One region of the Rhodococcus sp. B50 genome, then DNA from elsewhere that is predicted to be linked to it. Evidence: riboswitches for the same ligand, from Rfam matches in the RefSeq annotation. Region 1 holds a riboswitch; each other region holds the start of a gene.

Region 1 (7,431 bases):
CGCGCGATCACCCAGGTGAACACGAGGCTCGAGGCGGCGGTGGCCATGACCAGCGCCAACACCCGCAGTCCCACACCGATGCCGATGAGGTTCTCCATGTTGAACAGCTCCACGAGCCGGTGCGCGACCGGACCGCTACTGAGCGCCGACAGCGCCAACGACACAGCCATCGCGAGTCCGAGACTCACGAGAGCCCCGCCGTCGCGCAGCTTGACCACGAAGAAGTTGCCCTTGTCGCGCGGATGTTCCCACATGGCCGTGAGGGCCTCGCGCAGATTCGTGATCCAGCCCAGGCCCGCATACGACGCGGTGAGCAGGCCGATGAGACCGACCGCGCCACGGGATTCGATCGCCGAGTCGATCAGGCTCTGTACGGTGCCGCCGAGCTGACCGGGAATGTTCTCGGAGATGACCTGCTGGATCTGATCGAGCAGTTCGGGTCGTCCGGCGAGTACGAAGCCGGCCACCGAGAACACGAGCATGATGATGGGGACGACGGCCAGCACCGTGAAGTAGGTCAGACCGGCCGCGTAGTAGTCGCCCTTGTTGTCCTGGTACCGCACACCGGCCCGGAGGATGCGGTCGAGCACCGGATGTGCCGCCCGCTGACGATCGAGAAATCCCGGCTTCTCGTCGGGTTCGCCGGCCATCCGGGTGCTCCTTCGTCTATGTCCGCGGCAGAAAACCCACCTTGTCATAGACCTGAGCCAAGGTGCGGGACGCGACCTCACGGGCACGGTCCGCGCCGCCCGCGAGGATACGGTTCAGCTCGGCGGGATCGGTGAGGTATTCGTCGACCTTCGCGCGGATCGGGGTGACGAACTCGGTGAGCACCTCGGCGGTGTCGGCCTTGAGATCGCCGTAGCCCTTGCCCTCGTAACCGGCGACGAGTTCGTCGACGCTGCGGCCGGACAGCGCCGACTGGATGGTGAGCAGGTTCGACACGCCGGGCTTGTTCTCGCGGTCGAAGCGGATCTCGCGCTCGTTGTCGGTGACCGCCGAGCGAATCTTCTTCGCCGAGACCTTCGGATCGTCGAGCAGGTTGATCAGGCCCGCGTCGGTCGCCGCGGACTTGCTCATCTTCGACGTCGGATCCTGCAGGTCGTAGATCTTCGCGGTCTCCTTCACGATCATCGGTTCGGGGACGACGAAAGTCTTACCGAAGCGGGAGTTGAAGCGCTGCGCAAGATCTCGCGTGAGTTCGAGGTGCTGACGCTGGTCCTCCCCCACCGGCACGTGGCTGGCGCGGTAGAGCAGGATGTCGGCGGCCATGAGGATCGGATAGGTGAACAGGCCGACTCCGGCGTGCTCGGTGCCCTGCTTGGCCGACTTGTCCTTGAACTGGGTCATCCGGCTGGCCTCACCGAAACCGGTGATGCAGCTCAGGACCCAGGCGAGCTCGGCGTGCTCGGGCACCTGGCTCTGCACGAACAGGACGGACTTCTCCGGATCGATACCGATGGCGAGCAACTGCGCCACCGAGACGAGCACGCGCTTGCGCAGCAGCTTCGGCTCGTGCGGAACGGTGATCGCGTGCAGGTCGGGGATGAAATAGAAGGCGTCGTTCTCGTCCTGCGCCGGAACCCACTGTGCCAGCGCCCCGAGGAAATTCCCGAGATGGAACGAATCCGAGGTGGGCTGGATGCCGGACAGCACACGGGGGCGGGCCTTCGGCTTCGTGGCGTTCTGTTCTGCAGTGCTCGACATGCCGTCGATGATTTCACGCAGGCCGCGCCGCGCTGCGACCGAGGTGGGCACTTCTGCGGCATGCCGCAGAAGCGATCAGCGATCGAAGGCCACCGTCACCGGCGCGTGGTCGGACCAGCGCTGGTCGTAGCTCGCTGCACGTTCGACGCGGGCCTCGGTCGCGCGGGCCGCCAGAGCCGGGGTCACGAGGTGGTAGTCGATGCGCCAGCCGGCGTCGGTGTCGAATGCCTTGCCGCGGTACGACCACCACGAATAGGGACCTGCGACGTCGCCGTGGAGTGTGCGCACCACGTCGTGCCAACCCGCCTCGAGGAGGTCGCCGACCCAGGCGCGTTCCTCGGGCAGGAAGCCGGACTTCTTGACGTTGCCCTTCCAGTTCTTGATGTCCCGTTCGCTGGGGGCGATGTTCCAGTCGCCGCACACCACCATGTCGCGGCCCGCGGCCGTCGCCGCGGCGTACCGCTCGGCGAGGTAGGTCGCGAAGCTCTTCATGAAGTGTTCCTTCTCGTCCTGCTTCGGGGTCTGCGCTTCCCCGGTCGGCAGGTAGAGGCTTCCGACCGTCACGTCGCCGAAGTCGGCTTCGATGTAGCGACCGGCCGACGCGAACTCGTCGACGTCGAAGCCGACCCGCACGGCATCCGCCGGTACGCGCGAGAGGATCGCAACCCCGGCGCGACCCTTGGCCGAGGACTCCGCGCCGACGCAGTGCCAGCCGGCCTCGAGTGCCGGGGCGATGGCGGCGTGGAACTGCTTCTCGGTGGCGCGCACCTCCTGCAGGCACACGATGTCGGCGGCCGACGAGGCGAGCCAGTCGACGAGACCCTTGGCTGCGGCGGCGCGCACGCCGTTGACGTTCACGGTGGTGATGACGAGAGGCACCGGGTCACCGTAGCGGACATCGGCGACGCGGCTGCGCCACCGTGGGAAGTCCCCGCCGTCGTCACCTCCGGTTCGCCGGACCGGAGTGGGAGACGGTGCGCGCCCGCACCATCAGATGACGGAGCGGTGGGACGGACCCCTCGGGGCGACCGGCTCTCCGGCCACCGTCGCTGTCGGCGCGCCGCAGCCGATAACGCTCGCGCAGCAGCGCGGCACGCAACGTGGCGGTGACACCGGGAAATCGACCCCGCCCGCCGATCCCGATCGTGCCGGCGAGGAGGACGGCCGCCGGCAGGAGGATCCAGGCGTACAGGACGGCGGCGGACGCGATCGCTTCGGCGACGGCGACCTCGTCGAGCGCGGCCCAGACGATTCCCGCGCCGACCACGACGTAGAGGGTGCCGCCCAGGGCCGCGGCCAGGACCGCACCGACGTACCGGCGGAGCAACCAGCAGCGGACCGTCCACAGCACGAGCACGACCGCGGTGAACATCGTGATCGCCGAGGTCACCACCACGAAGGTGACGTCCGAGGAATCCAGCGCGGGTCCGCCGCCCCGCTCCTCGTCGAACACCATGATCATGAGCAATCCCGTCGCCACCGTGACGACTGCCAGAAGGACGAGTTCGACGGCGAGCGCCGCGAAGGGGTGGGCGGATGCCCGCGAGTCGCGCGGCCGGAGTCTCGCCGCCGTGGCGAGCAGTTCGCGTCGGCGCAGCAGCGAGGCCTCCCGGCGCAGCAGGCGACGGGCACCGACACCGCGCTGGGTCGCGAGGAACAGATCCTGGCTGAGCACCACGATCACGAACACCGCGGGGAACAGCAGCAGCGCCGCCAGATCGACGGAATGCGGGAGGCCGTCGAGCAGCGCTGCGACGAAAGCCATCGTCGCCCCCACCCCGAATACCGACCCGCACAGTTCCAGGTGTTCGAGGCGCAGGGCCTCGGTCGCGCGGGGCGCACCGTCGGAGGTGACGGCCGGCCCGAGCGACCAGGCGATGAGATTGAGCGCGATGACGAGGGCGGCGAGCACCCCGAGAACGGCGGCGGCCTCACCCATCGTGAGGGTGGTGAGCACGCCGCTACGCACCGGCGTGGACCGGTCGTAGGCGATTTCGTCGGTGCGGCGGGCGATCGCGTGGATCATGTTCGGGGCGAGGGCGACCGGCAGATAGGCCAGCGCCGAGCCGAACATCAGCGTCCATACCCGGGTCCAGAACCGCCGGCGGGCATGCGCCCCGCCGCGACCTTCGGAATCGGTGGCAGTGGTGGTCACGGCCGTACCTCCTCCCGGGCCCTACGACGGTGATGCGACTGACAGTGGTACACGGAACGGTAGCGCGTGCCCGGAACGCTCGGGAAACACGAACACGGGACGCCCGGTGCGGGCGTCCCGTGTTCGTGCTGTCGAGAAGAGAGCGGAAGGTCAGGCGCGAGCCTTCTGCAGGTTCTCGTCGAGTGCGCCGAGGAACTCCTCGGTGGTCAGCCAGGACTGCTCCGGGCCGACCAGCAGAGCGAGGTCCTTGGTCATCTGTCCGCTCTCGACGGTCTTGATGACGACGTCCTCGAGCTGCTGCGCGAACTCGATCACCTCGGGGGTGTTGTCCAGCTTGCCGCGATGCTCGAGGCCACGGGTCCAGGCGAAGATCGATGCGATCGGGTTGGTCGACGTCGGCTTGCCCTGCTGGTGCTGGCGGTAGTGCCGCGTGACGGTGCCGTGTGCGGCCTCCGCCTCGACGGTCTTGCCGTCCGGGGTCATCAGGACGGAGGTCATCAGGCCCAGCGAACCGTAGCCCTGGGCGACGGTGTCGGACTGGACGTCGCCGTCGTAGTTCTTGCAGGCCCAGACGTAGCCGCCCTCCCACTTGAGGGACGACGCGACCATGTCGTCGATGAGGCGGTGCTCGTAGGTGAGTCCGGCGGCGTCGAACTCCGCCTTGAACTCTTCCTCGTAGATCCGCTGGAACTCGTCCTTGAACATGCCGTCGTAGGCCTTCAGGATCGTGTTCTTGGTCGACAGGTAGACCGGGTAGTTGCGCTGCAGGCCGTACGAGAGCGAGGCGCGCGCGAAGTCCTGGATGGACTTCTTGTAGTTGTACATACCCATGACGACGCCGCCGTCCTCGGGGATCTGGCAGACCTCGTGCTGGATCGGCTCGCTGCCGTCCTCCGGCGTGAAGGTGATGGTGACGGTACCCGGGCGGTCGACCTTGAAGTCGGTGGCGCGGTACTGGTCACCGAACGCGTGGCGGCCGACGATGACCGGCTTGGTCCAGCCCGGAACCAGACGCGGCACGTTCGAGATGATGATGGGCGCACGGAAGATGGTGCCGCCGAGGATGTTACGGATGGTGCCGTTGGGCGACCGCCACATCTTCTTCAGACCGAACTCTTCGACGCGCGCTTCGTCGGGAGTGATGGTGGCGCACTTGACACCGACGTTGTGCTTCTTGATGGCGTTCGCCGCGTCGATCGTCACCTGATCATCGGTGGCGTCGCGGTGTTCCACGCCGAGGTCGTAGTACTCGAGATCCACGTCCAGGTACGGGTGGATCAGCTTGTCTTTGATGAACTGCCAGATGATGCGGGTCATCTCGTCGCCGTCGAGCTCGACGACCTTACCCTCAACCTTGATCTTGGACATATGCGCTTCGTGTCCTCCTAGGACGTTTCTGTGGTCCCCAATCGACCGCACTTTGTGGGTGCGATCGCCGTCGGCTCGCTATGCGCGAGCATGGCCGTGTCCACGTCCTGGACCCCGGCCAAACATGACAAGCGTACTGCTATTCGCGGCGTCCGCAAAGCGCCTCGTCTTACCCTCCAGCCTTACCGACCGGTAACTTTCATGCTGGTCAGGGCTGTTCAGAGGGTGCATAAGACCCTGCGCCGGAGAGTCGCTAGACTGCCGGGATAGTCATGAGTGCCAGCGTCAAGCCCCGGCTTGCTGGCCGGCAACCCTCCGACCGGGGTGGGGTGCTCCGGGTGAGGACACGGTCGGCGGGACCCCGCCGACAAGCCTGCTGCCGGGAGGATTGACATGATGATGTGCTGTCGCACGCAAACCACGATCGAACCTCCCACCACCGCCGGAAGGACACGATGACCGACATCCGCAGCCGGCGCTGCCACCCCTCCCCGAGCGTCGAGGCGGTCACCTCTTGACGGCGGGCACCGAGCGTCGTCGCGTCGAACTGCCCCCGGCGGACGGACGCCTCGAAACCATCGACATCGGAGATCTCGCCCTCGAGAGCGGTGAGACACTGCCGAACGTCACGATCGCTATGCAGAGGTGGGGTGAGCTGTCCCCCGCCCGCGACAACGTTGTGCTCGTCGAACACGCCCTCACCGGCGACTCGCACGTCACCGGCCCCGCCGGCCCGGATCATCCGTCCCCCGGGTGGTGGTCGGGCATGGTCGGCCCCGGTGCCCCCATCGACACCGATCGCTGGTGTGTCGTCTCGACCAACATCCTCGGCGGTTGCCGCGGAACCACCGGTCCCGGCAGCGCCGCACCCGACGGCAAGGCGTGGGGTTCCCGCTTCCCTCTGATCACCGTGCGCGATCAGGTGGCCGCCGAAGTGACCCTGCTCGACAAGCTCGGCATCGACGTTCTCGCGGCCGTGACCGGGGGCTCGATGGGCGGCATGCGCACCCTCGAATGGATCATCACCCATCCCGAGCGCGTACGGGCGTCGCTCGTCCTCGCTACCGGCGCCCGCGCCACTGCCGACCAGATCGGCACCCAGAGCGCGCAGATGACGGCCATCACGGCCGACCCCGACTGGCAGGGCGGCGACTACTACGGCACGGGGCGGCGCCCCGAAGCCGGACTTGCCATCGCCCGGACCATCGCGCACCTCACCTACCGGACCGAACTCGAGCTCGACACACGCTTCGGGAATCTCCCCCAGGACGGTGAGGATCCGTGGCGGGGCGGCCGGTACGCCGTGCAGAGCTATCTCGAGCACCAGGCGCGCAAACTCGTCGCGCGCTTCGATCCCGGTACCTACGTGTTGTTGTCCGACGTGATGAACCGGCACGACGTCGGGCGCGGACGCGGCGGTGTCGAAGCCGCACTCGGGTCCACCCCGGTGCCGACGATCGTCGCCGGCGTCGATTCCGACCGGCTGTATCCGCTGCGCCTGCAGCAGGAGATCGCCGATCTCCTCCCGGGATCGGACGAGCTGCGTGTACTCGTCTCGCGCGACGGACACGACGGCTTCCTCACCGAGGCCGACGAGGTCGCCAAGCTCCTCGCCGAGCTGATGAAACTCGCCGAGGGTTAGTCGGTCCCCAGCGGGTCGATCGACGCGGCGAGCGCCACCACGATGCCGCCGACAACCATCATCGACGCGACATCGAATCCCTTGCTGCGTACCGCGAGGACACCGACCTTGTCCTCGTCGAGAACCCAGCGGAACAGGCCGGCGAGGATCGTCGCGCCGCCGAAGACGAACGCTCCGCGTCGCCATCGGTCGGCGATCACCAGGATCACCGCTGCCGCGATCACCAGGGTGACCGCGAGCAGCGGCAGGTTCAGACGCGTGAATCGCAGAGCCTGAGCCATCTCGTCTCCCGGGGTGTCGACCCGTTACCGGGCGGCGAGCTGCTCGGCCCGCTCCACGACGTTACTCAGAAGGAATGCACGGGTGAGCGGGCCGACACCGCCGGGGTTCGGAGACACGAAGCCCGCGACCTCACGCATGTCCGCGGCGACGTCGCCGCGCAGTCCGTCCTCGGTGCGGGAGACACCCACGTCCAGCACCGCAGCGCCGGGCTTGACCATGTCGGCCGTCACGAGGCCGGGCACACCCGCGGCCGCGACGATGATGTCGGCGCGACGCA
Region 2 (7,431 bases), 3.2 Mb from region 1:
TGAAGGTCGACATCCCGTCCGACCTTCGCGCCCAGTGCCCGCGCGTACTGCCGCATCCAGGGAGCGCTGGAGATGTTCGTCGCGCCCACGGCTTCGGACAACCGCAGGGCCGTCCACAGCCTGAGGTGGACACCGCCTCCGCGCGGATAGCTCCCCGCCTTCACGCCGCGCAGCAGCAGGCGCGAACCCGCGACGGAGATCGCCATACGTCCGATGGGAGAAAGGAACAGCAGGACACCGAGCGCGACCCACCACCACGACAACGTGACGGTCCACGGTACGTCGACGACGAGCGCGATGACGGTGTTCAGGATCGCCAGCCAGGTCACCCACTGCAGTCCGGTGAGGGTCGTGAGGACGACGGTCGCCGCGATCTGGCCGAACTGGGCGAGGCGGGGCACGGGGACGACCTCGCGCGGGGCCGCGGCTTCCGTCGGCGCGAGTTCGTCGAGATAGACCGCGAGCGATCCGAGCCGGGGATGGTCGTACAGCTCCGCGACCGTCATCTCCGGATACCGGCTCCGCAGCGCCGTGACGAGTTGCGCTGCCGCGAGGGAACCGCCACCGAGTTCGAAGAAGTCGTCGTCGATGCCCTCGATCCGGGCACCGAGGATGTCGGTCCACAGTTCGGCGACCCATTCGGCGGTCGGATCGAGACCGAGCGCCTCCACCGAGTCGGCGTCGGCGCCCGGCAGCGGCCACGGCAGGGCGTTGCGGTCGACCTTGCCCGACGTGCGGGTGGGGAGTTCGTCGACGAGCGCGAGTCGCGGGACGAGTGCGGCGGGGAGTTGCTCGGACAGCAGGTCGTGGGCGGACGCGATGTCGAAGTCCGGATCGGTGGAGGCGATGTACCCCACGAGGATCGAGTGTCCGGCGGCCGTCTTGCGCACCGCACACGCACCGCCGGCCACGCCGGGCAGGTTCTGCAGCGCGTTGTCGACCTCGCCGAGTTCGATGCGGCGGCCACCGATCTTGACCTGGTCGTCGGCGCGCCCCTGGAACAGCAGTCCGGAGCGGTCGAGGGTGACGAGATCGCCGCTGCGATAGGCGCGCTCCCAGCCGAGCGTGGGCATGGGAGCGTACTTCTCGGCATCCTTCGCCGGATCGAGATAACGCGCGAGACCGACGCCGCCGATGACGAGTTCGCCGGTCGCGCCCTCTTCGACGGGGTTGCCCTCGGCGTCCACCACGGCGAGATCCCAGCCGTCGAGGGGAAGGCCGATACGGACCGGCCCGGTGCCGTCCATCAGCGAAGCGCAGGCCACGACCGTGGCCTCGGTGGGACCGTAGGTGTTCCACACCTCCCGTCCCGGAACGGCGAGACGCTCCACGAGATCGGGTGGGCAGGCTTCGCCGCCGAAGATGAGCAGGCGCACCGCCTCGAGTGCTTCGGCCGGCCACATCGCCGCGAGCGTGGGCACGGTGGAGACGACGTTGATGTTGCGCGAGACGAGCCACGGTCCGAGATCCATGCCGGAGCGGACGAGCGCGCGGGGTGCCGGAACCAGGCAGGCGCCGTGCCGCCAAGCGAGCCACATCTCCTCGCACGACGCGTCGAAGGCCACCGACAACCCGGCCAGGACCCGGTCGCCGGGTCCGAGCGGCGCCGCCCGGCAGAACATCCGAGCCTCCGCGTCGACGAAGGCCGCCGCGTTGCGGTGGGTGACGGCGACACCCTTCGGTGTCCCGGTCGAACCCGAGGTGAAGATGATCCACGCGTCGTCGTCGAGGTGCGGCCCCCGCACGGCCGGGGTGCCCGACGGGGCGGCCGTGCCCGGCCCGATGCCCTCGTCGGTGACGATGGCGGTGACCCGTGCTTCCGAGAAGACGAGCTCGGCGCGCTCGTCGGGGTCGTCCGCGTCGACGGGCACGTATGCGGCGCCCGCGGCGAGAATCGAGAGAATCGTCACATACAGATCGGTGCGCCCGGACGTCATGCGCACACCGACCCTGTCGCCGGCGCCGACACCCGCATCGTTCAGTGCATAGGCACCGGCGATCACCGCCTCGACGAGTTCGGCGTATTCGAGGACCGTGGTGCCGTCGTCGACGGCGGGGGCGTCCGGATGTGCCTCGGCGGCGCTCCGCAGCAGGTCGACGAGGGTGCGTGCAGGTGGAGCGTGCGACGCGCGGAGGAATTCGTCCGGAATGGGGGACCGGCCGACGGGGGTCGAGGATATGGCTGGCAACTCCGCGGGTCCTTCTGCTCGATGGATCTTCCGGTTATCTCACGTCCGGGTGGACAACAGGTGAACGTTCGGTGCGCGGAACGTGTGTCGGCGTCGTGCGATACGGGTTGACACGGCTCGATCGTCCTGTCATTGTCTTCGCCAGGTCATGAGTACCAGCGTCAAGCCCCGGCTAGCTGGTCGGCAACCCTCCAACCGCGGTGGGGTGCTCCGGGTGACGACCGGGCCGTGAATCCACCACCGGACACGGCAAGCGCGGACTCTGCCGGCGACGAGAACTCTCCGTCGTAGGCGTCACCGGCGGGTCCCTGAGTACACGAGGGATTTGTCATGACTGCTGTAGCCGCCACCACCTGCATCGCTCCGTTCGCCACCGTTTCCGGCTGTGATTCGCAGGTTCCGCTCGTCCAGGGCGGTACCTGCACCTACGCGAACTTCGACTACGCGGCGAGCGCACCGGCACTGTCCGTCGTCACCGACCGCATCACGGAACTGTTGCCCTTCTATGCGAGCGTGCACCGCGGCGCCGGATACGCCTCGCGGATCAGCACCACCGCCTACGAGGACGCTCGTACCTCCGTGTCGCGCTTCGTCGGTGCGGACGACGACCAGGTCGTCGTCTTCACGCGCAACACCACCGATTCGCTGAATCTACTCGCGAGTGCCGTGTCCGGCGATGTCGTCGTGCTCGACATCGAGCATCACGCGAACCTGCTGCCGTGGAAGAACTCTCGCATCGTCGAGGCGGCCGACACGGTCGCGGAGACGGTGTGGCGCCTCGCGGTCGAACTCCAGCGTGCCCCCGCGGCTCTGCTCGCCGTCACGGGTGCTTCCAACGTCACCGGCGAGGTGCTGCCCATCGCCGAGCTCGCCGAACTCGCCCACGCCTCCGGTGCGCGGATCCTCGTCGACGGCGCGCAGCTCGTGCCCCATCGCCGCGTCGACCTCGAGTCGCTCGGCGTGGACTACCTCGCGTTCTCCGGCCACAAGCTGTACGCGCCGTTCGGTGCGGGAGTGCTCGTCGGCCGCCGCGACTGGCTCGACGCCGCCGACCCGTACCTCGCCGGAGGCGGTGCGGTCCGCGAGGTGCGCCTCGACCACACCGAATGGGCCTGCGCCCCTGCGCGTCACGAGGCCGGCACCCCCAACGTGCTCGGTGTCGCCGCCCTCGCCGCCGCATGCGATGCGCTTGCCGGTTTCGACTCCGACGCGGTGACCCGTCACGAGGAGTCCCTGTGCTCCCTGCTCATCGACGGTCTGGAGGCCATCGACGGAGTGGAAGTGCTTCGGCTGTGGAACGATTCGGCCGACAGCGTCGGAATCGTCACCTTCACGATCGAGGCCTACGAGCCCGGTCACGTGGCCTCCTATCTGTCCGCCGAGCACGGCATCGGCGTCCGCGACGGACGTTTCTGCGCCCACCCGCTGCTCGCGCGGGTCGGTCGCGCCGGCGGTGCCGTCCGGGCGTCGCTCGGACTCGGCAGCTCGTCCGACGACGTCGAGCGGCTCCTCGGAGCGCTCCGGTCGCTGGTCGTGAACGGGCCGTCGTGGGTGCACGCGAAGACCGACGGCGTGTGGAACCCCTCGCCGGAGACGCGTCCCGGCCTCGGAGCGACCGACGGCGACGCGTCGCCGTGCGTGTAGCGGTCGACAATTCCCCACAGGATAAGTAGGGTAATTCGCATGGAACGGACGAGGGCGATCGCTGCGGCACGCTGGTGCCGTCGCCATGTCGACCTCTGCCGTACGGCATCGGGAATCTGTCCGGACTGAAAGTCTTCTCCCTCACAGCCTTCCGGCCTCCAGGCCGATCTCCTCGTGCCGCTCCGCGGCCCGTACCGAGAGGTATCCGATGTCCGTCGCATCCATCTCTGCAGCCCCGGCCTCCGCGGATCCGGCCGTCGTCGAGGCCGCCGCTATCAGGCCATTGCGTGTCGCCGTCGAACTCACCGGTCACTCCGGACCTGACTACTGGGCCGACCTGACTCTGGGGCGCGCCGGTGATCCGCCGCTCGACCTCAGTGCCGATGCATCCAACGTCGTGCGGGTGCGTGCCGCAGACCTGCGCGAGGCCGGGAAACTGCGCGACCGCATTCGCGCGGAGGCCGTCGAGGAGGGTCGCGACCCCGACTCGGTCACCGTGCTCGTCGACGTCGAGGTCGTTCTCGCGTCCGATGCCCGCACCGCGCGCACCCGACGCGCTCGTCCGGAATCCACCCGCGGGGAGGCCGGCACGCTGTCGTACGTCGGAACACCCCACGGCCTCGCAGGATTGATCGCCGACATCCACGCCGTGCAGGTCGCCGACGGTGTCACGCTGATCCCGCTCGCCGCGTCGTTCACCGTCGAGCATCTCGTCGACGGAACGCTGCCGTGGTTGCAGTCGCGCGGCCTGATCGAGGTCTCGCCGACCGTCGTCGAGGTCCTGCGCCGGTTCGGCGAGGGTGCCCGGGCGTCGGTGCGTGCGTCCTGACACCGCTCGGAATCGCTTCGTATCACGAAGGAGGGGTAGGAGTTTCGACTCCTGCCCCTCCTTCGTGTTCACGCCGTGCGGCGATCGAGTGCTTCGACCACGTGCACGCGCGGATCGGGATCGAAACGGTAGCCCGACCCGCGAACGGTGGTGATGATGTTGCTGAAACGTCCCAGCTTGGAACGGATCCGGGAGACGTGGACGTCGATACTACGGTTGCCCCGGTCGGCGTCGAGATCGTCGTTCTCGGAGTATCCCGCCCCGAGCGGCCGCAGCGCCGCGCGGGACACGGCGACGCGGGGCCGGCGAACCAGATGGGCGAGAATCTCGAATTCGCTGTGGCTCAATTCGACCCGCTGATTGTCGAGCACCAGTCCGCGGGCCGGCAGATCGATCACCAGAGGGGTCGGGCCGGGGCTGAGGAGGGTGTGGGTGCGCGCGCCCGGGAGCAGATCGAGGGCGGTCTCCCGTAGGGCATCGGCGAGGGCGGCGAGATCGCCCGCCGATCCGGCGTTGGTGTCCGAGATTTGCACGATGAGAACGAGTTCGGGCGAATCGACCGAGCTGTCGGCCGGGCCCTCGAGGGAGGACGTGGTCATGGAAGGTCTCCGCTGGTCGGAAGGTGGGCGGCGCCGGGCGGACAACTACCCGCAACTGCGCGGCACCGGGAAAGAGGAAGGGATGGTGCGGATCTCAGAACGCACAGAGGCACGAGCGGGTACGGCACAGGTCGACATGCCTGCGGCTCCACGCTCGGACTGTCACGACGGAGAGTGTACCCGGGTGGAGGTGCCGACGGTACCGGTAGCCGGACGGTCTCAGTCCACGTCGACGTCGATCGCCGCGGTGATGCGCATCAGCTCGGAATAGACGGTACGGAACAGGGTGTTCGGACATCCACCCGAGGCCCACAGATCCGGGTAGTGCTGCAGCGCACGGTCGATGTAGGTGGGCAGGTTCGTCGGATGACCGAGCGGTGCGACGCCGCCGAGCGGTTGACCGGTGACCTCCGTGACCAGGTCGGGGGAGGCCGGCACGAGCTCGCCGCCCAGACGCTCGCCGGTCCGTTCGACCGACACGCGGTGCGCGCCGGACACGAGGAGCAGGATCGGGTCGTCGTCGAGCAGGAAGACGAGCGACTTCACGATGGCGCCCACCTCGACACCGACCGCGGCGGCGGCCTGCTCGGCGGTGTGCACGGTCTCCGGTTGCTGGACGATCAGACCGTGATGGCCGCGGGCGATGAGGGTGTCCGACACGCGGTGGGCGTTCGGATGCAGCGACCTGGTCATGGATCAAGAGTAGGAAAATCGCCGCGCGATGTGCGGGCTTCCGTGATCCCGGATCGGACGGTGCCGATGCGATCCGGTGATCCACAAGTTACTCTTCAGTAATGTCCGATCACTCGCCTTGGAAAGCGTTCACCGTCGAACGCAAGGATCACGTCGCACAGGTCACGCTCATCGGCCCCGGCAAGGGCAACGCCATGGGCCCCGACTTCTGGGCGGAACTGCCCGTCCTCTTCGGCGAACTCGACGCCGACCCCGACGTCCGCGCTGTCGTCCTTGCCGGTGCCGGCAGGAACTTCTCCTACGGGCTGGACCTCGTCGCCATGGGCGGCAGTCTCGGCGCCGTCGTCTCCGGCAAGGCACTCGCGAAGCCGCGCACGGACTTCCACGCGATGATCAAGAGCATGCAGGCGGCCGTCACGGCCGTCGCCGACTGCCGCAAGCCGATCGTCGCCGCGGTCCAGGGCTGGTGCATCGGCGGAGCGGTCGACCTGATCTCCGCCGCCGACATCCGCTACGCGAGCGCCGACGCCAAGTTCAGCGTCCGCGAGGTCAAGGTCGGAATGGTCGCCGACGTCGGCACCCTTGCCCGGCTCCCGCTCATCATCGGCGACGGTCACGTCCGCGAACTCGCACTCACCGGCAAGGACATCGACGCCGCCCGCGCCGAGAAGATCGGACTCGTCAACGACGTCTTCGACGATGCGGACGCAGTGCTCGCCGCGGCCCACGCGACCGCCGCGGAGATCGCCGCGAACCCGCCGCTCGTGGTCCAGGGCATCAAGAACGTCCTCGACCACACCCGCTCGCCGCAGGTCGACGACAGTCTTCGTTACGTCGCGGCGTGGAACGCGGCGTTCCTGCCCTCGGAGGACCTCACCGAGGCGATCACCGCCGTCTTCGAGAAGCGCCCGCCGCAGTTCAAGGGGGAGTAGGTCCCGCATACGACAGATCCCCCGGACGATGCGATCGTCCGGGGGATCTGCGTTGCAGGCTCGGTGTCAGTGCCCGCCGTTGTTCTTCAGGCGCTCGATCGACGCGGTCACCTCGGCCTCGGCCTCGGCGCGACCGACCCAGTCGGCGGCCTCGACGTGCTTGCCCGGCTCGAGGTCCTTGTAGTGGACGAAGAAGTGCTTGATCGCGTCGAGCTCGAACTGCGAGACGTCGCTGATGTCCTGGACGTGATCCCAGCGCGGGTCGCCGGCCGGGACGGCCAGGATCTTGTCGTCGCCACCGGCCTCGTCGACCATCTTGAACATGCCGATCGGGCGGGCGTCGACCAGCACGCCGGGGAACACCGACTCGGGCAGCAGCACCATGCAGTCGAGCGGATCGCCGTCCTCACCGAGGGTGTTCTCGATGTAGCCGTAATCGGCGGGGTAGCCGAACGAGGTGTACAGGTAACGATCGAGCTTGACGCGTCCGGTCTCGTGATCGACCTCGTACTTGTTCCGCTGTCCCTTGGGGATCTCGATGGTGA
Region 3 (7,431 bases), 4.8 Mb from region 1:
GACACCTGCCTGTACACGACGACCCCGGACTCGAACTTCGTCGTCGACCGCGCAGGGGCCGTTACCGTCGCCGCAGGCTTTTCCGGTCACGGATTCAAATTCGCGCCGGCGATCGGGGAGCTCGTCGCAGGCCTTGCCGACGGCACCGCCACCAGCCCCGAACCGTTCCGGTTCGGCGCGCGGGAACCGGTGGTGGTCTCGTGAGCGGGACCCGCGGACTCGAGGTCCGAGCGGTGCGGCAGGACGATCCCCTCGCCGCACCGCTGCTCGAAGAACTCGCGGTCGAGTACAGCACCCGCTACGAGCACTCCTTCGAGGAGCAGTACGAGAGCCTCGTCGGCTACCCGGAGGACCGGTTCGCGCCACCCCACGGTGCGCTGCTCGTCCTCGTCGAGGAGGGAGCGCCGGTCGCGGGCGGAGCGTTCCAGCGCTACGACGGGAACACCGCCGAACTCAAGCGGATCTGGACGTCGAAAGACCATCGACGTCGTGGTCTCGGCCGTATCGTGGTCGCCGAACTCGAGGCCGAGGCCCTGCGTCGCGGATACACCCGCATCTACCTGACGACGGGATGGCGGCAACCCGAGGCCGTCGCGTTGTATCTCGCGGCCGGGTATACCGCCCTGTTCGACCCCCGGCGGCCTGCCGAGGAGATCGGACCACATCCCTTCGAGAAGTTCCTGGTCCGAAAGGTGGCTTCCGCGTGAAGTTCCTGCTGCTCAGTCTCATCACCCACCATCCCGACCCCGTGACGGGGGAATGGCTCTCGCCGTCCGAACGGATCCGCGAGGTCGTCGACACCGCTGTGCTCGCCGAACAGCTCGGCTTCGAAGGATTCGCGGTGGGGGAGCGGCACGAGAGGCCGTTCCTCGCGTCGTCACCTCCCGTCGTCCTTGCAAACATCGCTGCGCGGACCAGCACACTCGAACTGTGGACCGGCGTCACGACCTTGAGCCTGCTCGACCCTGTCCGCGCGTTCGAGGACTACTCCACGCTCGACAACCTGTCGGGCGGGCGACTGCAGCTCATGATCGGCAAAGGCAACGGCACCGCCCAGGCCGACCTGTTCCACGTCACGCCCGAGGATCAGTGGGATCGCAATCGCGAAGGATACGAACTGTTCCGCGCCCTGTGGGAGAACGAGACGGTCACCTGGGAGGGCCGGTTCCGGCCGTCGCTCACCGATGCCGTCACCGTGCCGCGGCCGCTGCAGCAGCGTCTGGCGATCTGGCACGGCAGCGCCACGAGTCGCGAATCCGTGGATCTCGCAGCGCGGTACGGTGATCCGATCTTCTCCGCCAACGTCACCAACCCGATCGAGCCGTATGCCGAGCTCATCGACCACTATCGCGAACGCTGGGCGGCCTACGGTCACGATCCCGTCGAGGCGCGGGTGGGCGCGGGGACGGCGGGGCTGTATGTTGCGCCCACCTCTCAGGAAGCGATCAAAAGTTACCGGCCGCAGTTCGAGCAGCGGCTCGATTTCGCCTGGGAGAACGGCCTTCCCGTCGTCTTCGAGTCCATCGAGGATTTCGTCGAACGCAGCTCCGCACTCATCGGGAGTCCGCAGCAGGTGATAGACAAGGTGCTCCGCTATCACGAGCGGTTCGGTCACGAGGTCATGCACGTGACCGCCGACCGCGGCGGGTTCTCGGTGGCGGAGCAACGCGCGAGTCTCGAACTGTTCCAAGCGGAGGTCGTGCCGGCGCTGCGCGCGGCCATTCCGCACCGCGAGGCCATCACGATCCCGCACAGCGAGGCGTCACCGCTCGAGTCGGCGGGATCGGAACCGTTTCGATCGCGGTGAAATTAACGGTGTGCCCGAGCCCCGCGGCTCCGTAACCTCGCGTGACGAACCATCCAGAGCGACCGAGAGACCTGGCTCGACGACGTCGCAGCAACCCCCTGCCGTGGGCAGGTGAGGGTGCTACTGCCGGGACCGATGGAGGAGAAGATGATGAGCGAAGGCCTGGTGGGGGCGTGGGAACGCCTCCATGTCGATCTGTGCCGGCACTGCGGCGCCAGGTGTCGCAGCGGTCGAGATTCGCGCTGAAACCCCGTTCCTTCCAAGGACGGCATCCCACAACTTCCCGCTCGGCGGCATCCGCACGGTGATGCCGCCGGAGCCCCGTCCAGATCACGGAGCCCGTCGTTGTCCATCTCGTCCTCCTCCGCGTCCCGGTTCGTCGTCACGGCCGCTGCCACCGCCGTACTGGGAGCAGCGCTGACCGCGTGCGGCACCGGCGCCGCGGCGAACTCGGAGCCCACCGGCGACCCGCAGCCCGGCGGCACCCTGCGCTACGGACTGTCGCAGGCGCCGACCTGCGCGGATCCGGCACAGGCCGGCACCAACCAGACCATCTACGTCGTCCGGCAGGTCGTCGACTCGCTCACGGACCAGGACCCCGCGACCGGCGAGATCGTGCCCTGGCTCGCCGAGAGCTGGGAGTCGAACGAGGACGGCACGCAGTTCACCTTCCGTCTGAAGGACGACGTCACGTTCAGCGACGGCACCCCGCTCACCGCGGAGTCCGTGAAGAAGAACTTCGACGCGATCGTGAACACGCTCGGGGGTGTGAAGGCACCGTCGGCCGTCGGTTACCTCGCCGGGTACACCGGCACGACGGTCGTCGACGACCGCACGGCCCAGGTGAACTTCTCGGCTCCCAACGCTCCCTTCCTGCAGGCGACCGCGACTGTGCAGCTCGGATTGCTCTCCGATGCCGACACCGCCGAGAGTGCCGAGGAGCGCTGCGCCGGCGACCTGTCGGGCACCGGTCCGTTCGTTTACGAGGACTACCAGCAGGACAAGTCGGCCACCCTCGTCAAGCGTACGGGCTACTCGTGGGGATCGGAGGTATTCGGGCACGACGGTGAGGCCTACCTCGACCGGATCGAGTTCACGATCGTCCCCGAATCGGGTGTCCGCACCGGATCGCTCGCCTCGGGGCAGCTCGACGTCATCTCGGATGCACTGCCGCAGGACGCCCCGCAGATCGACGGGGCCGGCGGCCGCATCCTCACCACTCCGAATCCGGGCATCCCGTTCGGATTCCAGCCCAACCTCAGCCGCGGTGTCCTCGCCGACCCGGCAGTCCGCAGCGCGATCGTCCCGGCGATCAACCGGCAGGAGCTCGTCGACACGGTGCTCGGACCGGACTTCCGCCCGGCGACCAGCACCCTCGCGTCCGCGACCCCCGGTTACGTCGAACTCACCGATGTCACCTACGACCCGCAGAAGGCCGAGCAGATCCTCGACGAGGCCGGCTGGGTGCCCGGACTCGACGGGATCCGCGTCAAGGACGGGCAACGTCTGAGCTTCCCGGTGCTGTTCAGCTCGGTCTTCGCCGGTAACCAGGCCATTCTCGAACTGGTGCAGCAGCAGCTGCGTGCGGTCGGAATCGACCTGCAGCTCGACCTCGTCTCCACCCCGGAGAACACCGCACGCCAGAATGCCGGCGACTTCGAGGCGTCCTACTACAACAGCACCCGCGCCGACGGCGACATCCTGCGCACCGCCTTCGGGCTGGAAGGCCGCAATCTGAACCAGCGCGGTCCCGTCCCCGAGCTGGACGAGGTGCTGAACCGTCAGCTGTCAACGACCGATCCTGCCGCACGTGCCGAGCTCATCGAGCAGGCACAGCAGCTCGTCCTCGACAACGGGCTGTGGATCCCGACGGTCGAACTGTCGCAGGCGATCGGCGCCGGACCGAACGTTGCCGACCTGAAGTTCGAGGCATCGGCGCGACTGCAGTTCTTCGATACCTGGCTGAGCGAGTAGATCATGCTGCGCTATCTCGGTTTCCGTGTGCTCCAAGCCGTGGGGGTGCTGTGGGCGGCCTTCACGGTGTCGTTCGCGGTCCTGTTCCTGCTGCCCTCCGACCCGGTCTCCATCGCCGCCGGCGCCGACGCCGGAACACCGGTCGACGCCGCCGCGATCGAACAACTCCAGGCGCGGTACGGACTCGATCAGCCGGTCGCGGTGCAGTACTGGAACGCGCTGAGCAACGCGGTCCGAGGTGACTTCGGTATGTCGATCTCCACCGGACAGCAGGTGGCCGACGCCATCGCCACCGCCCTGCCGAGCACCCTCGTCCTGGCGGGCACTGCCCTGGTATTCGCTCTGGTGTCCGGCACGGCGGTCGCCTTCCTTGCGACCTACACCCGGACCAAGTGGCTTCGCAGCCTGCTGTTCTCATTGCCGCCGCTGGGCGTGGCGGTGCCGACCTTCTGGGTGGGCCTGATCCTGTTGCAGCTCTTCTCGTTCCGGCTGCGACTGTTCCCGGCCTTCGGTGATCAGGGCATCGAACACGTGATCTTGCCCGCGATCACTCTGGCCCTGCCCACCGGTGCGGTGATCGCCCAGGTCCTCGCGACCAGCCTGCAGACGACCTGGCGGCAGCCGTTCATCGAGGCGGCACGCGCGAAAGGCGCCTCCCGCCTGCGGATCCAGACACGGCACGCCCTGAAGCTGTCGAGCATCCCCGCCTTCACGATCGCCGGCGTCATCGTCGGCAACCTGCTCGCGGGATCCGTGGTGGTCGAGACCGTCTTCTCCCGGGCCGGTATCGGACGCCTGACCCAGATGTCGGTGATGGCGCAGGACATTCCGGTGGTGCTGGGCATCGTCGTGTTCTCCGCCACCGTCTTCGTGCTCGTCAACCTCGCCGTCGACCTGCTCTACCCCTTCATCGACCCGCGGATCACCCACGGCATCGACCGCGGCGGTACGGCTACGGCGACGGAGGACGACCCGACCCACGACGACACTCTCCTGGAGGTCGAGGCACGTGTCTGACACACTCGTCCGCGAAGCGCTACCGGTGACGTCGTCACCGGAAGCACCTTCGCGCAGAAGAATCCGGATCTCGTCCGCCGCGACGGTGGTGCGCCGCCATGCCGTGCTGATCGTGTCGTCGATCGTGCTGCTCCTCGCGGGGGGTTTCGCCCTGTTCCCGTCGGTGTTCGCGTCGGGCGACCCCCTGCAGGGCGTGCCCGCCGAGAAGCTGCAGGGACCGAGCGCCACACATTGGTTCGGCACCGACAATCTCGGCCGCGACGTGTACACGCGCGTCGTGCACGGCGCCGGACTGTCGCTCACCGCGACGCTCGTCGCGGTGGGGATCGCTCTGGTGGTGGGCTCCCTCATCGGACTGCTGTCCGGCGCGGTCGGCGGTGCCCTCGACGCGGCACTCATGCGCCTGGTCGACGTCCTGCTGTCCATCCCCGCGCTGCTGCTGTCACTCGCCCTGGTCACCGCCCTCGGCTTCGGCACGATGAACGTGGCGATTGCCGTCGGCGTCAGCCTCGTCGCGAACTTCGCGCGTGTCATGCGCTCGGAAGTGCTGCGGGTCCGCAAGGCGCTCTACGTCGAAGCGGCCTTCGCGTGCGGCGTCCGGTGGCACACCGTGCTGCGCCGGCACGTGCTGCGCAACTCGTACGCGCCCGTCGCGGCTCTCGCCGCCGTCGAGTTCGGTATGGCCGTGCTGGCCGTGTCGTCGCTGAGCTTCCTCGGTTTCGGTGCCGTACCGCCGACACCCGAATGGGGGTCGCTGATCTCGGAAGGCCGCAACTATCTCGCCGCCGCCTGGTGGATGACGACCCTTCCGGGCCTGGTCATCGTCGCCGTTGTGCTCTCGGCCCACCGCATCGGGCACGCCGTCGAGGACAGGAGCGCACGATGACCCTGCTCGAGGTCCGCGACCTGCAGGTCGTATACGGATCACTCCGTGAACCCGTCGTGGCGGTGGACGGCGTCGACCTCACCGTCGCCCGCGGCGAGGTCGTCGCAGTGGTCGGCGAATCGGGATCGGGCAAGTCCACAACGGCGCACGCGATCATCGGGCTGCTCGCCGGAACCGGTCGCGTCACCGGCGGATCGGTGAGCTTCGACGGCACACGGCTGAACGACCTGTCGGAGCGTGCCTTCGAACGAATCCGCGGTGCTCGGATCGGCTTCGTCCCGCAGGACCCGACGACCTCGCTCAATCCCGTCATCCGCATCGGCGACCAGATCACCGAGGTGTTGCGTATCCACGGTCTCGCGGACCGGCGCACCGCGAAGATCGAGGCGCTGCGCATCCTGGAGGAGGCCGGACTCGACGATCCGGCGCTGCGCGCGAAGCAGTACCCGCAGGAATTGTCCGGCGGTCAGCGGCAACGCGTGCTCATCGGTATCGCCCTCGCGTGCCGTCCCGAACTCGTCATCGCGGACGAGCCGACCAGCGCGCTGGACGTGACCGTGCAGCGCCGCATCCTCGACCACCTCGACGCGCGGATCGCCGAGACCGGCACCGCGGTGCTGCTCATCACCCACGATCTGGGGGTCGCGGCGGATCGCGCCGACCGCATCGTCGTCATGCAGGGCGGGCGCGTGGTCGAAACCGGACCGGCGGCGCAGGTCCTCACCGACCCGCAACACGAGTACACGCGGTCGCTCATCGCGGCGGCGCCGAGCCTCGCGGAACCTGCCGTGCGACCCGCCCTGAAAGAGGACGCTCCGATCCTGTCGGTGTCGAAGGTGTCGAAGACTTTCCGCATCGACCGGAAGTCCTCACTGCACGCGGTGCGCGAGGTGTCGTTCGACGTTCCTCGCGGCGGAACCCTGTCGCTGGTAGGGGAGTCGGGCTCCGGCAAGTCCACGGTCTCGCGCATCGCGATCCGGCTCGAAACCCCCACAGCAGGAGCCGTGCGATTCGACGGCGACGACATCACCACGCTGAGCGGCCGGGCGCTACGGGCGCTGCGCCGCAGGGTGCAGATCGTGCACCAGAACCCGTACGCCTCGCTCGACCCGAAAATGAGGATCCGCGACATCGTCGCCGAGCCGCTCGAGGCGTTCGATATCGGCACCAGAGCCGAACGCGCCGAGCACGTCGCCCGCCTCCTCGATCAGGTGGCGCTGTCGACGGCACATCTGGACCGCAAACCCGCCGAACTGTCGGGTGGGCAACGGCAACGCGTGGCCGTCGCGCGGGCTATCGCCTTGAACCCCGAACTGCTCGTCCTCGACGAACCCGTCTCGGCGCTCGACGTGTCCGTCCAGGCCCAGATCCTCGACCTGCTCACTTCGCTGCAGACCGAACTCGGGCTCAGCTACCTGTTCATCTCGCACGACCTCGCGGTCGTCCGGCAGATCAGCGACACCGTCGCTGTGATGCGCGCCGGCCGGGTCGTCGAATACGGCTCCACCACAGAAATTTTCGACAACCCCCAACACGAGTACACGCAGACGTTGCTCGAGGCCATCCCCGGGAAGGTCCACCATGTCCGATAGTTCAGAATTGTTGCTGGCCGTCGACTTCGCCGGCACCGGCATCCACCCCTCGTCCTGGCGGCGCGACGATTCACGCGCCGAAGAACTGTTCACCGCCCGGTACTGGACCGACCTCGTCGGTGCCGCTGATCGTGCCGGCGTCGACTTCGCGTTCT
Region 4 (7,431 bases), 4.8 Mb from region 1:
ATGCCGCTGTCCTTGCCGACCTCGACGGCAAGGCTGTCGAGACGGTAGGTAGCGAAGTCGTACTTCTCCTTGCGTTCTTCGGTGACGGTCACGTTGGAGATGAACACGTCGGCCTCACCGGAGTCGACGCGGACGAAGTTCTGCGCCCAGTCGGCGGCGGTGAGTTCGATGTCCAGATCGAGCACGTTCCCGATGAGATGGGCGAAGTCGGTCTCGGATCCGATGATCGTCGTGTCGTCGTCGGCGTAGAAGCGCAACGGCGGTGCGGTACCGGCCGATCCGGTGACGACGAGTGTGCCGCGGTCGCGAATCTCCTGGGGAACCTTGGCGGCGATCTCCTCGACCGGGTCGGTGGTGATGCGGTTCTGGTCCGCGGTGAGGTTGTAACCGGCCGTGGTGGCGGCGTCGGTGTCGGTTCCGGCATCTGCGTCGGAACTGCAGGCCGCGACACCCAGGAGAGCGACGGCGGTCAGGATCGAGGTCAGCAGGCGGACCCGGCGGGAGGAAGCGAACATCGTTACCTTCTCGAATGCGGTGGTGGGGCGGAAAATCAGAGAACACGGGACAGGAACGACGCGGTGCGTTCCTGCTGCGGGTTGTCGAGGAGCTCGTGGGGTGGTCCCTGTTCGACGATGACGCCGCCGTCCATGAAGACGACGGTGTCGGCGACCTCACGGGCGAAACCGATCTCGTGCGTGACGATCACGAGAGTCGCGCCGTCGCCGGCAAGGTCGCGGATGACGGCGAGAACCTCGCCGACGAGTTCGGGGTCGAGAGCCGAGGTGGGCTCGTCGAAGAGGATCACGGCGGGTCGCAGGGCCAGGGCCCGCGCAATCGCGACGCGCTGTTGTTGTCCGCCGGACAGTTGTTTCGGGTAGTCGTGCAGCTTGTCGCCCACGCCGACGCGGTCGAGCAGGGCGCGGGCCTCCGCCTCGATTTCCGCTCGGTCGCGGCCCTGCGCCGACAGCGGTGCCTCGACGACGTTCTCGAGGGCGGTCAGGTGCGGGAACAGGTTGAAGTTCTGGAAGACGAAGCCTATGCGGGAACGCTGACGGAGGATGTCGCGGGCACGCAACTCGTGCAGCTTGTTTCCGCGACGCTTGTAGCCGATCAGCTCACCGTCGATGCGGACGGTGCCGCGGTCGACCTTCTCGAGGTGGTTGAGGGTGCGCAGGAGGGTGGATTTCCCGGAACCGGACGGCCCGAGGATCACAGTGACCGTGCCTTTGCGTAGTTGCAGGTCGATCCCTTTCAGCACCTCGAGTGTGCCGAACGACTTGTGGACTCCGCGCACGTCGACGACGTAGTCGACGTCGTCCCGGGTCGCGGTCACTTCGTGGCTCCCCGGGGTGCACCGATACCGCTGTCGCGGATCTCCCGGTATTTCGCGACCACGCGCTGCCACGGGGTGAACGGGAGTGCCCGTGCCGAACCGCGAGCGTAATGCCGTTCGACGTAGTACTGCCCGATCGACAGGATCGTGGTGAGGATGATGTACCAGACCGTCGCGACCATGAGCATCGGTACGACGCGTCCGGTACGGCCGAAGATCACCTGCACCTGGTAGAAGAGCTCGGCGATGGCCATGGTGGAGACGATCGAGGTTCCCTTGAAGAGGCTGATCACCTCGTTGGCGGCGTTCGGGAGGATCGCCCGCATGGCCTGCGGGAGCACGATCTTCACGAACTGCCGGTACCGCGGGATGCCGAGCGCATTGGCCGCCTCGATCTGACCGTGATCGACCGAGATGATGCCGGCCCGGATGATTTCGGCCGAGTAGGCCGCCTGGTGGAGTGCCAGGCCGATGACGGCGGCGGTGAATCCCGAGATCACCCCGGCCACACCGAACTCGAAGAAGGCGGGACCGAAGGGGATACCGATCGACAGCGTCTCGTACAGGTACGCGATGTTGAACCAGAACAGCAGTTGGACGATGAGCGGGATCGATCGGAACGCCCAGATGTACGTCCACGAGACCACTTGCAGAACAGGATTGTTCGACAGCCGGCCGATCGCGAGGAGCACACCGAGCGCGAAGCCCAGGAACGTGCCCCACAACGTCAGCTCGATCGTCATCCACAGTGCGGAGAGCACGGACGACGCAGTGAAGTATTGCGTGAAGGTGGCCCAGTCCCAACCGGGATTGGTGGCCAGGCCGTGCACGAACTGGGCGACGACGATCAGCACGCCGGCGCTGATCACCCAACGCCACGGATGCCACTTTCTGGCGACGACCAGGTTCTCGTCGTCGGCGGGTTCGGCCGGTGCGTCGGGGACGCGGATATCGGTGGACGCGCTCACGGCGACGTCCTGGTAGCGGGAGGCATCGGGAAGGCCTTTCGGGACAGCGGGGGCGGTCGGGGACGGGGACGGGATGCAGACGTGGGTCCCGGCCCGTCCCCCTGCGGACGGGCCGGGACTCACGCGGTGAAGAACGGCGGGAGGTTCCGGTGGACGATCTACGTCAGTGACGACACCGATGCGACCTCCCGCGGCACAGGTCGATGTGCCGGCGGCGCCACGAAGCGCGCTCGGTCCAGCGGGTCATGCTCGTTCCTCCATCGGTCCCGGCGGTAGCACCCGCACCCGCGCACGGGGGGTTGCTGCGACGTCGTGGAGCCAGGTCTCTCGGTCGCTCTGGATGGTCGCCGCCCAAGCTACGGAGTGCGGCGCGCTGCGGACAGCCTTTCTCTCACCGTGACGGAAATAGCGTCGCTCATCGAGACCGATGTCGATGTCGCCGTGGAGCCCCGACATCGACAACGATGTCGGTTTCGACGAGACGTAGACTCGCCTCGGTGACCCCGCTCGAACTCTTCCTCGTCGCACTTGCCGGTCTCGGAGCCGGAGCGATCAACTCCCTCGTCGGATCCGGCACCCTCATCACGTTCCCGACGCTCATCGCGTTCGGTGTACCGCCGGTGACCGCGACGATGTCCAATGCGATCGGCCTGGTCGCCGGGGGCGTCTCGGGTACCTGGGGCTATCGGCGCGAACTGCGCGGGCAATGGGAGCGGTTGCGATGGCAGATCCCGGCGTCGTTCTGCGGGGCACTGGTCGGAGCATGGCTCCTGCTCCACCTGCCGGAGACCGTCTTCGAGACGGTCGTGCCGATCCTGCTCGTCCTGGCGCTCACGCTCGTCGTACTGCAACCGAAGATCCAGGCCTGGGTGGCTCGCAGAACGGGTGGCGACGCCGACGGCCGTCTCGGACCGATACGGATGACGCTGCTCGTCGTCGGCACGTTCGCCGTCGGTGTCTACGGCGGCTATTTCACGGCGGCGCAGGGAATTCTGCTGATGGGCCTGTTCGGTGCGTTGCTGCACGACCACATCCAGCGGCAGAACGCCGCGAAGAACCTGCTGTCGCTGGTCGTGAACGTCGTGGCCGCCTGCGCCTACATCCTGGTGGCGTTCGACCGGATCGATTGGACCGTGGCCGCACTGATCGCCGTGGGTTCCCTGATCGGCGGCTACCTCGGTTCCCACTACGGCCGACGCCTGTCGCCGGTCGCGTTGCGGATCGTCATCGTCGTCGTCGGCCTGATCGGGTTGTACCGTCTGCTGTTCTGACTCGGTCGTTTCTTCCCCACGATAACGAAAGTGTCTCTTATCGCCCCAGGAGCAACATCAGTCACGGAAATACCAGATGGTTGGTATGCAGTCGGTCACAGCGGGGACCTGATGAAGGTCGGAAGCACGATCTACGCATCACCGGAAGTTCGGGGGCATGGGTGATCGCCAAGGCGTCGGGTTCGTGGGTGAAGAGTGCAGTGGTCGATCCGATCCCGGCTCCCCCGCCCGCGCCTGTTCCTTCGCCGACCGACGAGCCCGCTCCTGCACCGATTCCCGAGGAAACGCCGGCCGAACCTGCGCCGACCTCCCCGAGCGACGACGCTCCGGTGGGCGAGCCGGCCGACGACGAATCGGAAGGCTGATACGAAGATCGGAGGACCGACCGTTACTCGTCGGCGGTCGACGAGTAATCCTCCTCCGCGGTCGCCGGTCCGGATTCCGAGTCGGTCGTCTCCGCGTTGTCCGCCTGGACCGGTGGTGGAGTGGTGACGACGGGCTCCGATCGGGTTTCCGTCGCAGGTAGCGAGAAGATCCATCCCGCTGTTCCGTCCGGCCGCACCATCACGCCGGTTCCATCGTTCGTCACGTCGAAGGTGACCCAGCCCGAGTAGGTACTCTCGGGATCGAATGTCGCCGGTAGCGACGCGCCGGCGTCGCACTCCCCGCTCGGCGAGCCGACCGACGCCGTGCCACCGTCGGCGAGAACTTCCCGGAAGTCGGATTCGCGCAACCCCTTCAGATAACCCGAACCATCCGAAGTCGTCACACTCAACCGCACGGCGACGCATCCGGGAGTCCTCGATATGCGTTCCACGGTCACGGTCCCCAGGTCGCTTCCGTCCTTCGCGACGAGCGGGAACGGCGACGACATGCCGACGCGTGTCGGAATGGTAGGTCCGCTCGGGATGGGCGCCGGGGATATCGTCGGAATCGGTGCTACAGCGGGATCATCCTCGAGTGGTGCGTCATCCGGTAAAGGAGCGATCTCACCTGTCTCGACAGGAGGATCCGAGTCCGGCTCTGCAGCATTGTCGTTCTCGTGACGTTCGTCGAGGTCGCCGTCCGCGTCGACCTTCGTCCCATCCGGGTCGACGGGATCGTCACCGGGAGTCACGGGTTGCTTCTCGGCGTCACCGACGACACCTTCGTCGAACAGTGAATCGATCGGCGACGGAACGTCCTGCTGCGTCGTCGTCATTGCTGTCAGCCCGGAGATCGACGGCTTCACTTCTGCCCAGCGAACGGGCGCATCGGTTCCGATTCCACACTCCGCATACGCGAGAACCATGTCCAGTTCCCATTTTTCGTCCTTCGAGATTTTTCCGGTACTGGTCATCTCGAGGCGAAGCTCTGACGACGCGCTCGTAGAGGTCCGAGTCTTCGTCCAGGTCAATTGCGCGTCGTAGTCGTAGCCGAAGCCGCTTCGGGTCTGACGGGTGGATCCGGAATTGTTCGGGCCAGGATCGGACGGAAAGGGAAGCTTCTCGGTGTTGCCCATTCCGGCCAGCACGACACCGCCGAAGATCGAGTTGATTCCGCCTGCCACCGGCGAACCCCCGATCGGACAAGAGGCAGTTGTCGAAACCACGTCCGTCGAGCCGAATCGCGCGAGGTCGATGCCGCCGGAGGTCGTCTCCACGAGTAGGCCTCTGGCTGCCGCAGCAGCAAAGACGACCGAGGCTCCGGCGCTTCGACCATTCGTGCACGGGACAGCAACCGGGCTCGCGTAGACCGCACACGATGCACCTTCGATCTCCACCGGCAACAGGAGACCAAGGGTGCCACCTGTGCTGTTCTGGTTGCCGAATCGCACATCGGCATAGGCCGGCATCTGCCCCGGTTCACGGGTGGCCGCCAGTCCGCTGCGCACACTCGAGCCCACCGGGCGGGACATGGAGTACTTGGCAGCTACGGCACGCGCGTATCCCTTTCCATAGGCCCCTGGAACGTCGAACTTCGCCGACCCGAAGACCCGATCGTTCCAGTTCGCAAGAGTCTGACCCGCGAAGCCCGAATTGGACGCGAGCAGACCGACCACTCCGAGTACACCCACCAGAGCGACGAGCGTGCGCAGCGATCTGCTGTTCATCGTCGACCGCCACTCACGTCGTCGGGGTCATGCCCGGCCTGCCGACCGTCGTCCTCGGTCTCTCGCGGCCAGAATGCCCACAGCACGAGTGTCGCGGCGGAAAGCGTCAGGCCGCCCAGCACCCAGGGGTCGGAGAACCGCACGATCACCGCGGCAGCACCGGGGACCGACCACAGGACCTTCCGTACCTCGGTCACGCGATACGGACCCGGGTCGGGATTGGGGTTCGCGTCGCCCTGCATCTCGATGAGTGCCTCGCCGGCCCGCTGCGGGTGGACCGCGATGACGCGGTGGGTCACCGGCAGCTCCTCCTCCGCACGATCGACGGTGACGATGTCGCCCACCTCGATCTCGTCCGCCGAGATGCGTTGCACGACAGACATGGAACCTTGGGGAATCGTCGGAGACATCGAGCCCGTCTTGAACAGGATCAACGAGATGTCGAAGGCGACCGCCGCGATGACGAGGCCGATGCACACCACCCCTCCTGCTGCGAGCAGGTTGAGGAGAGCGTTCTCGACCCGGGACCACAGCGAGCGGCGGGGCTTCGTCGGTTCGTGGAGGACGTGCACAGTTTCGACCGTTTCTATGGAGAGAAGGAGACGGGACTCGTCGACCCGATGCCGGACGATCGAGTCGACGAGCCGATCCGCATCACGGGGTGGGGTTCACGGGGTCCGTGCTCGCAGCCTTGAACTCCCAGTTCACCGATGTCGAGTACTTTCCTTCGTTCGCGGTACCGAGCTGGCCGGGGGTGGTCCCGGCGGGCAGGGTCACGGCGAAGCAGAGCCAGTGCTCGTTCTTGGAGAGTATGGCGATCGGTGCGGTGATTGCGGCGCCGGCGATCTTTCCACTCGCGCGGGTGGTGCCGTTCACAGCTGCTGCATCGCACGCGGTCGACGAGCCTGCGATGGAGGCGACCTTCAGATCGAGCACGCCGGCGAGCGCCGCGTTCGTCGCATTCTGCGCAGCCGGCATGGTGATGTTCGCACCGAGGCCTTCGGACACGACCCGGAGACCCACCTTCGCGTAAACGGTGTCGCCGGGCACGAGAGCGGATGCATTCACGCCGAAGTTGAAGGATCCGGCGTCGTTCGCAGTGACGAACTCGTTCCACCCGTCCGGCGCACCGGTGAAGTTGCCCTGCACGTTCCAGCTGTTGGCGCCGGTACCGAATTCTGCCTTGCCCCACACCGAGTCGTTCCATGCGGCAAGGGTCACTGCCGCGCCCACACCGAGAACGAGACCGGATGCCAGGATCGCGCGGACCTTGCGACGCTTCTGCGCCTTGTTGTCGGCGTTGTCGGTCGTCATGACTCTCTCCTCTGGGCAGCAGCGTGCGTGCCCGATCGTGTCGCTTGTCGGCCCCGGCGCCTTCGGCCCTCCCCGAAACAGGCATGGGCTACCGCACGACCGAATATCGAATTTCGATCGAGTGGGGTTCTGCGAGTCTTGGTCTGTTTTTCTTTCGTCCGTCGAATCGGACTTACTCAGGAGTATGTTACCGAGGAGTAAGAGAACTCAATCCCATGTGACATAGATCATCCTGGACGGTCTTCTTTCTCTTCATCGCAGCTCACGGACAGTAGTTGACGTTTCACCCGGCATTTCACCCTCGAAAATCGACACTTCCGAGCATCGCAGAGGAACGACTCTTACGGATACGCCGGAAGACCATAACCGGACATTGAAGACAATAATTCCATGAGTAGAATTATGTGGTACGAGAAAATACAGAAATCAGTTTCGCTTCAGAGAAACAGGAAT

What was found. A riboswitch is a leader RNA that binds a small molecule or an ion and turns the genes downstream of it on or off. The one in region 1 is predicted to bind S-adenosylmethionine.
Region 2: it holds a riboswitch for S-adenosylmethionine, as region 1 does, so the genes downstream of both, GON09_RS15565 (aminotransferase class V-fold PLP-dependent enzyme) here and metX (homoserine O-acetyltransferase MetX) in region 1, are expected to answer to the same signal.
Region 3: it holds a riboswitch for S-adenosylmethionine, as region 1 does, so the genes downstream of both, GON09_RS22935 (ABC transporter substrate-binding protein) here and metX (homoserine O-acetyltransferase MetX) in region 1, are expected to answer to the same signal.
Region 4: it holds a riboswitch for S-adenosylmethionine, as region 1 does, so the genes downstream of both, GON09_RS22905 (amino acid ABC transporter permease) here and metX (homoserine O-acetyltransferase MetX) in region 1, are expected to answer to the same signal.

The regions. Positions count from the first base shown of each region.
Region 1 is NZ_WPAG02000002.1:122,775-130,205, reverse strand. Features, by position in the region: gene GON09_RS00875 (YhjD/YihY/BrkB family envelope integrity protein) at 1-650, opposite strand, end outside; gene trpS (tryptophan--tRNA ligase) at 667-1,707, opposite strand; gene GON09_RS00865 (exodeoxyribonuclease III) at 1,783-2,586, opposite strand; gene GON09_RS00860 (hypothetical protein) at 2,648-3,862, opposite strand; gene GON09_RS00855 (NADP-dependent isocitrate dehydrogenase) at 4,013-5,230, opposite strand; SAM riboswitch class IV at 5,499-5,610, shown strand; gene metX (homoserine O-acetyltransferase MetX) at 5,745-6,872, shown strand; gene GON09_RS00845 (DUF3017 domain-containing protein) at 6,869-7,153, opposite strand; gene GON09_RS00840 (bifunctional methylenetetrahydrofolate dehydrogenase/methenyltetrahydrofolate cyclohydrolase) at 7,178-7,431, opposite strand, start outside.
Region 2 is NZ_WPAG02000002.1:3,286,079-3,293,509, reverse strand. Features, by position in the region: gene GON09_RS15570 (Pls/PosA family non-ribosomal peptide synthetase) at 1-2,189, opposite strand, end outside; SAM riboswitch class IV at 2,334-2,451, shown strand; gene GON09_RS15565 (aminotransferase class V-fold PLP-dependent enzyme) at 2,520-3,833, shown strand; gene GON09_RS15560 (hypothetical protein) at 4,042-4,662, shown strand; gene GON09_RS15555 (winged helix-turn-helix domain-containing protein) at 4,731-5,261, opposite strand; gene GON09_RS15550 (YbaK/EbsC family protein) at 5,481-5,954, opposite strand; gene GON09_RS15545 (crotonase/enoyl-CoA hydratase family protein) at 6,056-6,886, shown strand; gene GON09_RS15540 (inorganic diphosphatase) at 6,953-7,431, opposite strand, start outside.
Region 3 is NZ_WPAG02000002.1:4,927,109-4,934,539, forward strand. Features, by position in the region: gene GON09_RS22920 (FAD-dependent oxidoreductase) at 1-204, shown strand, start outside; gene GON09_RS22925 (GNAT family N-acetyltransferase) at 201-707, shown strand; gene GON09_RS22930 (LLM class flavin-dependent oxidoreductase) at 704-1,807, shown strand; SAM riboswitch class I at 1,854-1,949, shown strand; gene GON09_RS22935 (ABC transporter substrate-binding protein) at 2,153-3,781, shown strand; gene GON09_RS22940 (ABC transporter permease) at 3,785-4,798, shown strand; gene GON09_RS22945 (ABC transporter permease) at 4,860-5,684, shown strand; gene GON09_RS22950 (dipeptide ABC transporter ATP-binding protein) at 5,681-7,276, shown strand; gene GON09_RS22955 (LLM class flavin-dependent oxidoreductase) at 7,266-7,431, shown strand, end outside.
Region 4 is NZ_WPAG02000002.1:4,918,265-4,925,695, reverse strand. Features, by position in the region: gene GON09_RS22915 (ABC transporter substrate-binding protein) at 1-515, opposite strand, end outside; gene GON09_RS22910 (amino acid ABC transporter ATP-binding protein) at 551-1,333, opposite strand; gene GON09_RS22905 (amino acid ABC transporter permease) at 1,330-2,301, opposite strand; SAM riboswitch class I at 2,556-2,648, opposite strand; gene GON09_RS22900 (sulfite exporter TauE/SafE family protein) at 2,799-3,572, shown strand; gene GON09_RS22895 (hypothetical protein) at 3,961-5,664, opposite strand; gene GON09_RS22890 (signal peptidase I) at 5,661-6,236, opposite strand; gene GON09_RS22885 (SipW-dependent-type signal peptide-containing protein) at 6,319-6,978, opposite strand; gene cobU (bifunctional adenosylcobinamide kinase/adenosylcobinamide-phosphate guanylyltransferase) at 7,405-7,431, opposite strand, start outside.